2 regions of the Thioalkalivibrio sp. ALE28 genome follow, and region 2 is predicted to be linked to the other one. Evidence: riboswitches for the same ligand, from Rfam matches in the RefSeq annotation. Region 2 holds a riboswitch; the other holds the start of a gene.
What was found. A riboswitch is a leader RNA that binds a small molecule or an ion and turns the genes downstream of it on or off. The one in region 2 is predicted to bind cobalamin.
Positions count from the first base shown of each region.

Region 1 (5,457 bases), on a different contig from region 2:
CGAGCATCGCCAGCAGGGCGCCGACGGAGGCGCCGCCGGAGAGGCCCAGCACGTAGGGATCGGCCAGCGGGTTGCGCAGCAGCACCTGCATCAGCGCGCCGGCCAGACCCAGCAACCCGCCTGCGGCAAAGGCCGCCAGGGCGCGCGGCAGGCGCAGCTCCAGCACCAGCGTGTCGTGCAGGCGGCTGCCCTCGCCGAGCATCACCGCCAGCAGGTCGCCGGGCGCGATCGCGACACTGCCGAAGGCCAGCGCGATCAGCACCGCCAGCAGCGACGCCGGCAGCAGGACCGCGGCGGCAAGGAGGAAGGCGCGGGTCACGAGGGGTCAGTCCACCCGGCGGAGTCGGGCCCGCTCGAGCTCCTCGCACATCAGGCGGGTGCCCTCGGCGATGCGCGGGGTATGGCGCTGCAGCAGGGACGGCGGGATGAAGAACAGGTTGTCGCGCTGGACCGCGGTCATGTCCTCCCATTGCGTCCAGGCGATGACCCAGTCGGGGCGATCCTCGCCCATGCCGCCGCCAATGATAACCTCCGGATCGGCCTCGATGACCGCCTCGCGATCCATGCGCGGGACCAGGCGATCCAGGTGGCCGAATACGTTCACCCCGCCGCACAGGCGGATCGCCTCGCTGATCAGGTGGTCGTCGTTCACCGTCATCAGGGGTTGTTCCCACACCTGATAGAACAGGCGTACCGGGTCGCGCTCGGCGTAGTCCTGGCGAAGGGTGTCGATCGCCTCCTCGAAGCTTCGCACCGCCTCGTCGCCCTGCGTCTCGGTGCCGGCGAGCTGTGCCATGCGGCGCATGCTGGCGGACACACCGTCGAAGCTGCGGGGCTCCGACACGTAGACGTGGAAGCCGAGCTCGCGCAGGTGTTCGATCTGGGATTGCGAGTTTCCGCTGCGCCAGGCAACGACCAGGTCCGGATCGAGCTGCACGACGCGCTCCATATCGATGCGGCTGTAGCCGCCCACGCGGGGAAGCATCTCCGCCTCCGGCGGGAAGTCACTGTGCTGGGTCGCGCCCACCAGCTTGTCGCCAGCCCCGACGGCGAACAGGACCTCGGTGATATGCGGGGCGAGGCTGACGATGCGCTCGGCGGGTTGTTCCAGCCGGACCTCGTGACCGTCGTCGTCGGTCACCGAGACCGGGTCGGCCAGTGCCGGCGCCGTGCAAAGCAACGTCGCGACGAGCAGGGCGGAGGAGTGTCCGAGGGTCTTGAAATTCATAAAAATCCGGTGGTTGTGGCGCTGTTGCGAGGTCGAATGGAGGACGTCTGCGGTAGTGCGCGCAAGCCGCAAAAGCGTTTCATCATAGCAGCATGCACAAGATGGTTTGGTGCCCAAATTGGTCGGGGGCGCGCCGAACGCGTATCATACGGCGGCTAGTATCAGGTGCCTGCAATGCGCAGGTGAAACGGGAAGCCGGTGCCAATCCGGCGCTGCCCCCGCAACGGTAAGTGAGCGGCGAACCACACCGCAGGCTTGGCCACTGTGTCCCCACGGGTCACGGGAAGGCGTCTGCGGCATCGGCACCCGCCGACGCTCGCAAGCCCGGAGACCGGCCTGGTGATGACGCATCCTGCGATCGTGCGGCGGGCAACGATCGAGGGCACGGGCACTATCTGCGGTGCCCGTTCCTTCGTGGTTTCGCCGTGCCGTCGCCCCGACGGAAACGCATGACGAACCCAGATCCCAAACCGACAGAAGGGCATCCGAACGCGTTCGCCTCGGCCGAGCGCGAGGCGGTTTATCGCGTGATCGGGGAACGCCGCGACATGCGCCATTTCCGCCCGGATCCGGTGGATCGCGCTACGCTGCGCCGGCTGCTGGAGGCCGCCCACCGCGCCCCCAGCGTCGGGTACATGCAGCCCTGGCGCTTCCTGCGGGTAACCGACCCGGCGCTGCGCGAGGCCCTGCATGCCCACGCCGCGGACGAGCAGGCCCGCACCGCCGAGGCCTGCGGGGAGCGCGCGGCGGAGGTGCACCGCCTGAAGCTGGAAGGGATCCGCGAGGCGGGGGAGTTGCTGGTCGTGGCCCTGACCGACGACCGCGAACGCTATGTGCTGGGGCGCCGTACGCTACCGGAGATGGACCTGTGCTCGGCGGCCTGCGCGATCCAGAACCTGTGGCTGGCGGCCCGCGCGGAGGGGCTGGGCATGGGCTGGGTCTCGCTGTTCGATCCGGACTGGCTGGCGCGGCAGCTGGACATGCCGGAGGGCGGCTATCCGATCGCGGTGCTGTGCCTCGGCCATGTGGAGCGTTTCTACGACCGGCCGATGCTGGAGACCGCGGGCTGGGATCGCCGGCGGCCCCTGGAAGAACTGGTCTTTCAGGATCGCTGGGGCGTGCGCGGCGAGCTGGCAGCCGACCAGGATGCGGCAGGCACCGGACACGGGGCGGACGAACGGACCGGATCCGACAGCGCATGAGCGCCTTCCTGATCCTGATGGGCGCCCTGATCCTGGATCGCTTGTTCGGCGATCCGCGGCGGTTCCACCCGCTGGCCGGGTTCGGTCGGCTGGCGGCCTGGGCCGAGTCCCGCTGGCATGCGCCCAGTCGCCTGCGCGGGGCGTTGCTGCTCGCGGCGCTGGTCCTGCCATGGGTGGCGCTGGCCGCTCTGGGGGCGTCGCTGGCGTGGGGCTGGCTGCTGTCGCTGGCGATCCTGACCCTGGCGATCGGCTGGCGCAGCCTGGACGAACACGCCGAGGTGGTCGCGCGGGCCCTGGAGACGGATGATTTGCACGGTGCCCGCACGGGCGTGGGGATGCTGGTCAGTCGGGACACGGAGGCCCTGGACGTGCGCGGGGTGAGCGGGGCGACCATCGAGTCGGTCCTGGAGAACGGCAACGATGCGCTGTTTGCCACGATCTTCTGGTTCCTGGTCGCCGGGGCACCGGGCGTGGTGGCCTACCGGCTGGTCAACACCCTGGATGCGATGTGGGGGTACCGTAACGAGCGGTATGCCACGTTCGGCTGGGCGGCCGCGCGGCTGGATGACGCCATGAACCTGATCCCGGCGCGTCTGACGGCCCTGGCCTATGCCCTGGCGGGGCGCGGGCGGGACGCATTGCAGTGCTGGCGTGAACAAGCCGCCGGATGGAAGAGCCCGAATGCCGGGCCGGTGATGGCCGCTGGGGCCGGTGCGCTGGGCCTGGTGCTGGGCGGCCCGGCGCCCTATGGCGGCCAGCGCGAGTGGCGCCCGCGCCTGGGCATGGGCCGCCTGGCCGATGCCGCGGGCATTCGCCAGGCGGTGGCGCTGGTGGACCGGGCGCTGGCGATCTGGATGGCGTTCATCGTGATGGGGGTGATTGTCGTTGTCCTGTTCTGATCCGCAGAAGGCTCCCATGCCCGAATCCCGGGCGCTCGTGCAGGTGCACGGGGGTGGTGTGCGCCAGGCGGCTGCGCGCTACGGCATTCCGGCAACCGAGTGGCTGGATCTTTCCACCGGCATCAACCCGCATGGCTATCCCGTGGGCGAGGTCCCGCAGTGGGTCTGGGCGCGGCTGCCGGAACCGGAGGACGGGCTCGAGGCCGCGGCTGCTGACTATTACGGCACCGCAGCCCTTTTGCCCGTCGCGGGCTCGCAGGCGGCGATCCAGTTGTTGCCGGCGCTGCGCCCGGGTACGGCGCGCGTCGGCATCCTCGAACCCAGCTACAACGAGCACGCCCGGGCCTGGCGCGAGGCCGGGCACACGGTACGCCCGCTGAGTGGCGAGGCGATCGCCGCCGCGCTGCCCGATCTGGACGTGCTGGTGCTGGTCAACCCGAATAACCCGACGGGTCAGTGCTTCGAACGTGCGGACCTGCTGGCCTGGCATGCGGAACTGGCCGCGCGTGGTGGCTGGCTGATCGTGGACGAGGCCTTCATGGATGTGACGCCGGGGGCCAGTCTCGCGCAGGACGCACCGCGCGAAGGCCTGGTGGTGCTGCGTTCTCTCGGCAAGTTCTTCGGGCTGGCGGGCGCGCGGGTCGGGTTCGTGATCGCCGACGACGCGATGCGCGCGCAGCTGGCCGCCCGTCTGGGTCCATGGGGCCTCGCCGGACCTTCGCGCTGGGTTGCTACCCGGGCGCTGACCGACCGCGCCTGGCAGGCCGAGACACGTAGCCTCCTGCAGGCGCGCGGCCAGCGCCTGGCGGAACGGCTGCGCGCGCACGGGCTGGCGCCCACCGGCGGCACCGCGCTGTTCCAGTGGTGCCGGGTGGATGATCCCGCGGGTTGGCAGGACCATCTGGGCCGGCAGGGCATCCTGGTGCGTCGATTCGATGCGCCCGGGAGTCTTCGGTTTGGCCTGCCGGGTGACGCGGCCGAGTGGCAGCGTCTCGAAGCGGGGCTGCAGCGGGCATGACGGGCACGACGCTGATGGTGCAGGGGACGACCTCGGATGCCGGCAAGAGCGTGCTGGTGGCGGGGCTCGCGCGGGTGCTGCACCGCCGTGGACTGTCGGTGGTGCCGTTCAAGCCGCAGAACATGGCGCTGAACAGCGCCGTCACCGCCGATGGCGGCGAGATTGGCCGGGCCCAGGCCCTGCAGGCCGCCGCCTGCGGCCTGGAACCGCATACGGACATGAATCCCGTACTGCTCAAGCCCAGCTCGGACCAGGGCGCGCAGGTGATCATCCACGGGCGGCCCGCGGCGGAACTGGATGCGCGGGCCTATCACGACTACAAGCCGGTGGCCCGCGAGGCGGTACTGGCGTCGCACGGGCGCCTGGCCGATCAGTACGACCACGTGCTGGTGGAAGGCGCGGGCTCGCCGGCGGAGATCAACCTGCGCGCGGGCGATATCGCCAACATGGGCTTCGCCGAGGCGGTGGACTGCCCGGTGATCCTGGTCGCGGATATCGACCGGGGCGGGGTGTTCGCGCATCTGGTGGGCACGCTGGCGCTGTTGAGCGAGACCGAACGCGCGCGGGTGCAGGGCTTCGTGATCAACCGTTTTCGCGGTGATGTCGGACTGCTGCAGCCGGGTCTGGACTGGCTGGAGCAGGAGACCGGCAAGCCGGTACTCGGTGTGCTCCCGTACCTGCACGGGCTTTATCTGGATGCCGAGGACGCCCTGCCGCGCGAGGCAGTGCCGGAGAAGGCTACGGATGCGCTGAAGGTGGTCGTCCCGGCCCTGCCGCGTATCTCCAACCACACCGATTTCGACCCGCTGCGCCTGGACCCGGCGGTGGATCTGCGGTTTGTCGGGCCCGGCGAGTCGTTGCAGCCGGCGGATCTGGTGATCCTGCCGGGCTCCAAGTCGGTGCGCGACGACCTCGCCTGGCTGCGCGATCAGGGCTGGGAGGCCGCGCTGCAACGGCATGTGCGCTACGGTGGCAAGGTGCTGGGCATTTGTGGGGGCTTCCAGATGCTGGGGCGCGCCGTGCACGACCCCGACGGCGTCGAGGGCCGGCCCGGCTCCACGCCGGGGCTTGGCTGGCTCGATATCGAGACCCGCCTGGCCCCCGAGAAGC
Region 1 is NZ_KB898094.1:194,255-199,711, reverse strand. It holds gene D105_RS0103045 (iron ABC transporter permease) at 1-319, opposite strand, end outside; gene D105_RS0103040 (cobalamin-binding protein) at 326-1,228, opposite strand; cobalamin riboswitch at 1,375-1,583, shown strand; gene bluB (5,6-dimethylbenzimidazole synthase) at 1,678-2,430, shown strand; gene cbiB (adenosylcobinamide-phosphate synthase CbiB) at 2,427-3,329, shown strand; gene cobD (threonine-phosphate decarboxylase CobD) at 3,346-4,347, shown strand; gene D105_RS0103020 (cobyric acid synthase) at 4,344-5,457, shown strand, end outside.
Region 1: another riboswitch for cobalamin. It lies ahead of bluB (5,6-dimethylbenzimidazole synthase); the one in region 2 lies ahead of D105_RS0110635 (TonB-dependent receptor domain-containing protein).

Region 2 (5,457 bases):
CACCCGGAAGGATGAACTCCTTCAGGGCGGGCAGATCGGCGTTGAAGGACTCCAGCTCCACGTCCAGCCGCTCCACGGAAGCCTCCGGGAGGGCCTGATGCCCCGGCACTGCCAGTTCCGCTCCGAGATCAAACAACTCGTGCTGCACCAGAGCCAGCGAGCGACGAACCTCTTCGGGCAGGTCGTGGACCAGGACCCGGCCCACGACACTGTTCAGCTCGTCCACGTCGCCAAAGGCCTCGACGCGGTGGCTGTCCTTGTCCACCCGCGAGCCATCGCCCAGCCCGGTCCGGCCTTCGTCGCCGGTACGCGTTGCGATCTTCGACAGTCGATTACCCATGAATCACCTCTGCTGGTAGCGCAGCTTCACGAACGCGGCCCGGCCGGGGTTGTTATAGCCGCCCTGGGTCTCATAATCCCGATCGAAGACGTTGGTCAAGGAGCCCTCGACCGTCCATTCGGGGTTGAGGGCATACGCCGCGCGCAGGTTCATCGTGCCGTAGCCCGAGAGCCGGTTTGGCTCGCCCGAGAAGTCGTATTCATAGGTCCGACTCCGAGCGAGGACCGTACCACCTACGGAGAAATCGCCGATCTGACGATCTAGATCGAAACGGGCCGAAACCGGCGCCCGCCGCGCGAGTTCATCTCCGGAATCCCGGTCCTCCGCGTCCAACAGGGTCAGCGCAACCCGCGAATTCCACGGCCCGAGGGCATGGCCACCCTCGATTTCCAGCCCGCGAATTCGGGCCTCATCAACGTTTTCGCGCATTGGAAAACCCGTTATAAGGCCATCCACACGCGTTTCGAACACTGCCACATCCACATAGGCAAGGCTGGCTGAATACCTGACCCCAAACTCGAAGGTCTCCGACTCTTCCGGATCGAGGTCGGGGTTCCCGCGGAAACTCATCGGGCCGGAAGAAGGCCAGTAAAGATCATTGAAGGTCGGCGCCTTGAAGGCGGTGCCGTAGCTGGCCCGCAGGCGCAGGGCATCGGTGGCCTGCATGCCCCAGGCGATCTGCCCCGTGGTCTTTGCGCCGAACTGCTCGTTGTCGTCGTAACGCAGCGAAGCTTCCAGGTCGTGGTTGCCAAGTTCGGTGCGCAAGACCGAATACACGCCAACGTTGTAACGCGAGTCCTCGTCATAATCGGTGGTGCCATCAACCTGGTCCTCGTAGGCATCCACTCCGGCCACTAGGTCGGTGCGATCCCCAAGTCGGAGATCGTTGCGCCAGGTCAGCTGATTCCGACGCGTATCGAATCGATCGATGCTTCCACCAAGCACGCCGCCTTCCGTCACATCGTCACTCTCATCCCGTGACTGCCCAAGCGTGACTTCCGAGTCCCAGCGGTCGGTTACCGGAATACGAATACCGGCCCGCAGGGCGGCATGAACAAAATCTGTGTAGGCTCGATCGTACGGTCCGAGGATAAGGGAAGTGGCAGGGTCGAACTCGTCTGCGTCATACTCCGAACGACCTTCCGAGTACAAGAAATTCCCGAAAAGTTCGATTCCGCTGTCCAAACGATGACTTACCTTCCCGGACAGCGAGGTGTTTTTGTAACCGTCAGGGTCATCGTCGCCGACGTCGTCCTGCACGTTGATCCCATCGGTCTCGAAGTGGCTAACCGAGAAACTGTAGTTCGTGTTTTCGGTGCCGCCGGCAACGCCGACTCCGGTCTCCCACGTGTCAAAACTTCCGCCTCCGACAAATGCGTTGACCTTCGGCGGTCCTTCTCGACCTTCTCGGGTAAAGATCTGGGTCACGCCGCCAATGGCATCGGACCCATAAATGGAGGTTCGAGGGCCCCGCACGATCTCCACTCGTTCGATCTCCTCCGGCGGCAGGAACCGCCAACTCGCCCCGCCGGTGGTCGCAGAGCCCATGCGAACTCCATCGATCAAAAGCAGGTGGTGATCAGATTCGGTACCCCTCACGCGCACACTCGACTGTTTACCAAATGGGCCGGCACCACTCACCGATACGCCAGCGCGCCCATCTAAAAGATCGGTGAACTGCTGGGGCTGCAGGCGCTCGATCTCTTCGCGGTCGATGATGGTGACCGAAGCAAGCGTCTCGTCGACGGTCTGCGCGATGCGAGAGGCGGTGACCTGGACGGTTTCCAGGGTCTGCGCGTCGTTGGTATTCGGCGTATCCGCCAGAGCGGGACTGGTGGCCAGCAGGATGGCCGTGGAAAGTGCTGTGCGTTTCATGTCGTCCGTGTCTCCCGGCGAGCCGCCCGCACGCCGTTGATTCGTCGGGATCGCCCGAACAGGGGGAGACAGACACGAGGGGGGATCGGCCACAACCGGCAAGCGGCCAGGCTCGATCATCCGCCTCGCATGCCCGCCGCATGCCGCGCGATCATTCCCTGGCCGGTCTCCGGGCTGACGAGCGTTCCGATGCGGCGCCTTCCCGAACGCATGTTCAGTGGCACTGGCCGCGACCATCAGGGACCGTCGGGCGGTCCCTCGCTCGATCACCGTTGCGGGGGCAGCGTCGGAATCGTCCGCGGGCCTCGAAGACCCGCCCGGACTCACCGAACTTCCCGTTTAACCCGCCAGGTCGAGCCTGGCCGGGCACCGGGGAACGCGGCGAACACTACACAATTGGGCGCAAAATTACCAGCCGGGGGAGATTCGATCTCGCACAACCGGAACCGTCGAACCAGGCCCGTCGCGACGGATCATCAGCGGCGGCGCCGCTCCTCGGCGTGGAGATAGCGGGTCCCGCGCTTCAGCAGCAGGCCCCAGGTCTTGTCCTGCAGCATGGCGTCAAACTCGGGCGACCGCTCGGCGCGCAGTGCCACGGGATGCGACTCGTCGCCGGCATGCGTTGCCAGCATGTCCAGGCGCTCGCGGTTGGCGCCGTACTGCTCGACCAGGAAATCGCGCATGGAATCGCTCAAAGGCAGGTGATAGATACGCGTGAGGCGCATCGCCAGCCATTCGGCCATGCGCCCCAGATCCTGGCGGACCTTGCGCACCATGGCCGAGCCCAGACCCGCCTTGGCATCCGCGCTCATGCCCACATACAGCCCCCCAAGATACGCGGCCGGGTTGGCGTAGATGGCGCGCTGGATGCTCGGGTTGGTGAGGTCCACCAGCGGCTCCAGGATCAGGGCCAGTTGGATGCCGATGCGCTTGGCCGTCTCGGCGTCCAGCGCCGCCCCCCCGAAGTAGAACAGGTCGCCCTCACGCTGGATCTTCAACTCCTTAAGGAAGTTGCAGAAGTCGTTGGCCAGCTTCAGCTTCTGGTCATCGGTCAGCTCGATCAGCTCCTCGCTGACCCGGATACCGCGCACACTGCGCTTGAACCAGCGCTTCTCGCCCCGCTTCTCCACCTGGGCGCGGCGCAGGGCCTCCCAGCGCTCCACCGCATTGGCGTAACGGCTCTGCGCCTGCATCAGCTGGTCGCGCGCCTCGCGCAGGTCCTCGACCCGCCGCAGTGCCAGTCCCAGGAGCTGCCCGTCCGGCGAATGTTCCCCCGGTTCCCGATCCTCCAGAGTGCGCAGTGCCTCCAGGACCTGGCGCCCCAGGTCGGTTACGGGCTCGCGCAGAGCCTGCGGATCCAGCCCCGAGGCATCGCTCTGGGACAGCAGAATACCGAGCGAGCGCAGGCGGCTGACCACCCCGGCCTGCGCCACGCGAAAGCGGTTGCCCTGGGATTCCAGTCGGTCCAGGGCGGCCCCGAGCTGCCAGCCACCGGACCATTCGAAGCTCAGGCGCTTGATCTGGCGCCCGTTCACGAGCTCGAACGCGAGCACGAAGATCGCCTGCACATCGTCGAGGGTGCACCGGGCCAGGTCGTCGGCATCGGCGGCGGAAAACAGGCGGTCCAGGAACTGGTCCACGCGGCGCACGCCATCCTCCTGGGTCGGCGCCACGCCGCGCAGCCGATCGCGCAGCAGGTCGGCGACCTCCGGGGCCTCGTGGTGCAGCTTCTCCAGGGCCGCGAGCCGCGAATCCTCGGTCGCGCCCACCAGATCGCCCACGCGCGAGCGCAGGCCCAGGCGGCGATAGATCTCGATCTGCTCCGCGGCAGCCGCCAGGCTGGTATCGCCGGTCATCTCGCGCACCGCGACGGCCACCCCCTCGGGCGAGATATCCACCTCGTGGAGCAGCACCTCGGCCGCCTTGCGCCGGCGCATGTCCGGTGCGAGCTCGCTCATGGCCAGATCACGGGTCACGAACAGCAGGTCCGGCAGCAGGTCGATCGTGTTGCGCAGCTGGTCGCGCGACTGCTCCTGGCGTTTGCCGCGGGTGGCATCGGCAACAAAGCGCGCCACCAGGCCGATCACCCCGAACAGCAGGGTGTAGACGGCGAAGAAGATGAAGTTCTGTGCCGGGGCGGCGTGCCCGAAACCGAGAAAGTACCCGCCCTGCATGGCCAGGAACGTGACCGGTCCCGCCGCCCACAGCAGCTGGAGGAAATTGAGCGACCAGGGGACGCGCCGCGCGGTGGCCGCCACCTCGGTGATGCGGCTGCGGCCGGCCGCCTCGATCAGGACGTTCTCCTGCGACGGCCCGACGGCCTGCGGGTCTTCCTGACCCGGTGCCTCCCTGCGTTTACGAAAGCGACCGAACACGCGCCCCTGCTCCGGAATGGATGGTCACCGCCGGCATGGCCGCAACGTCCCCATTAGTGTAGGGAAAGTACGTTCGGTTCGCGCGCTCCGGGCCCCGTTTTCGCGCCGTTCCCGGCGCATTCGGCCACCCCTCAGGCCGCGTTGCTGCGCCGTGCCTGGGCCTCGCCGGGCGGGATCGAGACCACCTCGGAGGCATCGTCGCGATAGAGGTAGTCGCGCGTCAACGGCACCGCGTCCTGCTGCTTGGCCATCTGCACGTGGAAGACCACCTGTCCCCACCAGCGGAAGGTCCCCTCGCAACTGGCCAGATAGAACTCCCACATGCGGCAGAAGCGCTCGTCAAAGCGCGTCACGGCCTCGGCTCGGACCTTCTGGAAGCGGCGGTACCACTCAGCCAGTGTCTCGGCATAGTGCAGCCGCCAGAACTCGATGTCCGTGGTGTACAGCGGGGTGGGTTCCAGCGCACTCATCACCTCGGACAGCGCCGGGGTGTACCCGCCCGGAAAGATGTATTTGCTGAGCCACGGGTTGGAGGTGCCCGGCGGCTCCTGCCGCCCGATGGTATGCAGCACGGCGATGCCGTCGGGCGTCAGGAGGTCGTGTACCCGCTGGAAGAACGTACCGTAGTTGGGTGTGCCGACATGCTCGAACATGCCGACGCTGACAATCCGGTCGTACTGGTCCTCGTGCTCGCGGTAGTCCTGGTAGAGAAACCGCACCCGGTCCTCCAGCCCGCGTCGCCCGGCCTCCTCCCGGGCCACCCGCAGCTGCTCCCGGGACAGTGTCACGCCGTCGACCTGCACGTCCGCGTGCTCGGCCAGATGGAAGGCCAGGCCGCCCCAGCCGCAACCGATATCAAGGACCCGC
Region 2 is NZ_KB898102.1:91,615-97,071, forward strand. It holds gene D105_RS0110630 (cob(I)yrinic acid a,c-diamide adenosyltransferase) at 1-340, opposite strand, end outside; gene D105_RS0110635 (TonB-dependent receptor domain-containing protein) at 344-2,215, opposite strand; cobalamin riboswitch at 2,358-2,604, opposite strand; gene D105_RS0110640 (hypothetical protein) at 2,692-4,590, opposite strand; gene D105_RS0110645 (cyclopropane-fatty-acyl-phospholipid synthase family protein) at 4,722-5,457, opposite strand, start outside.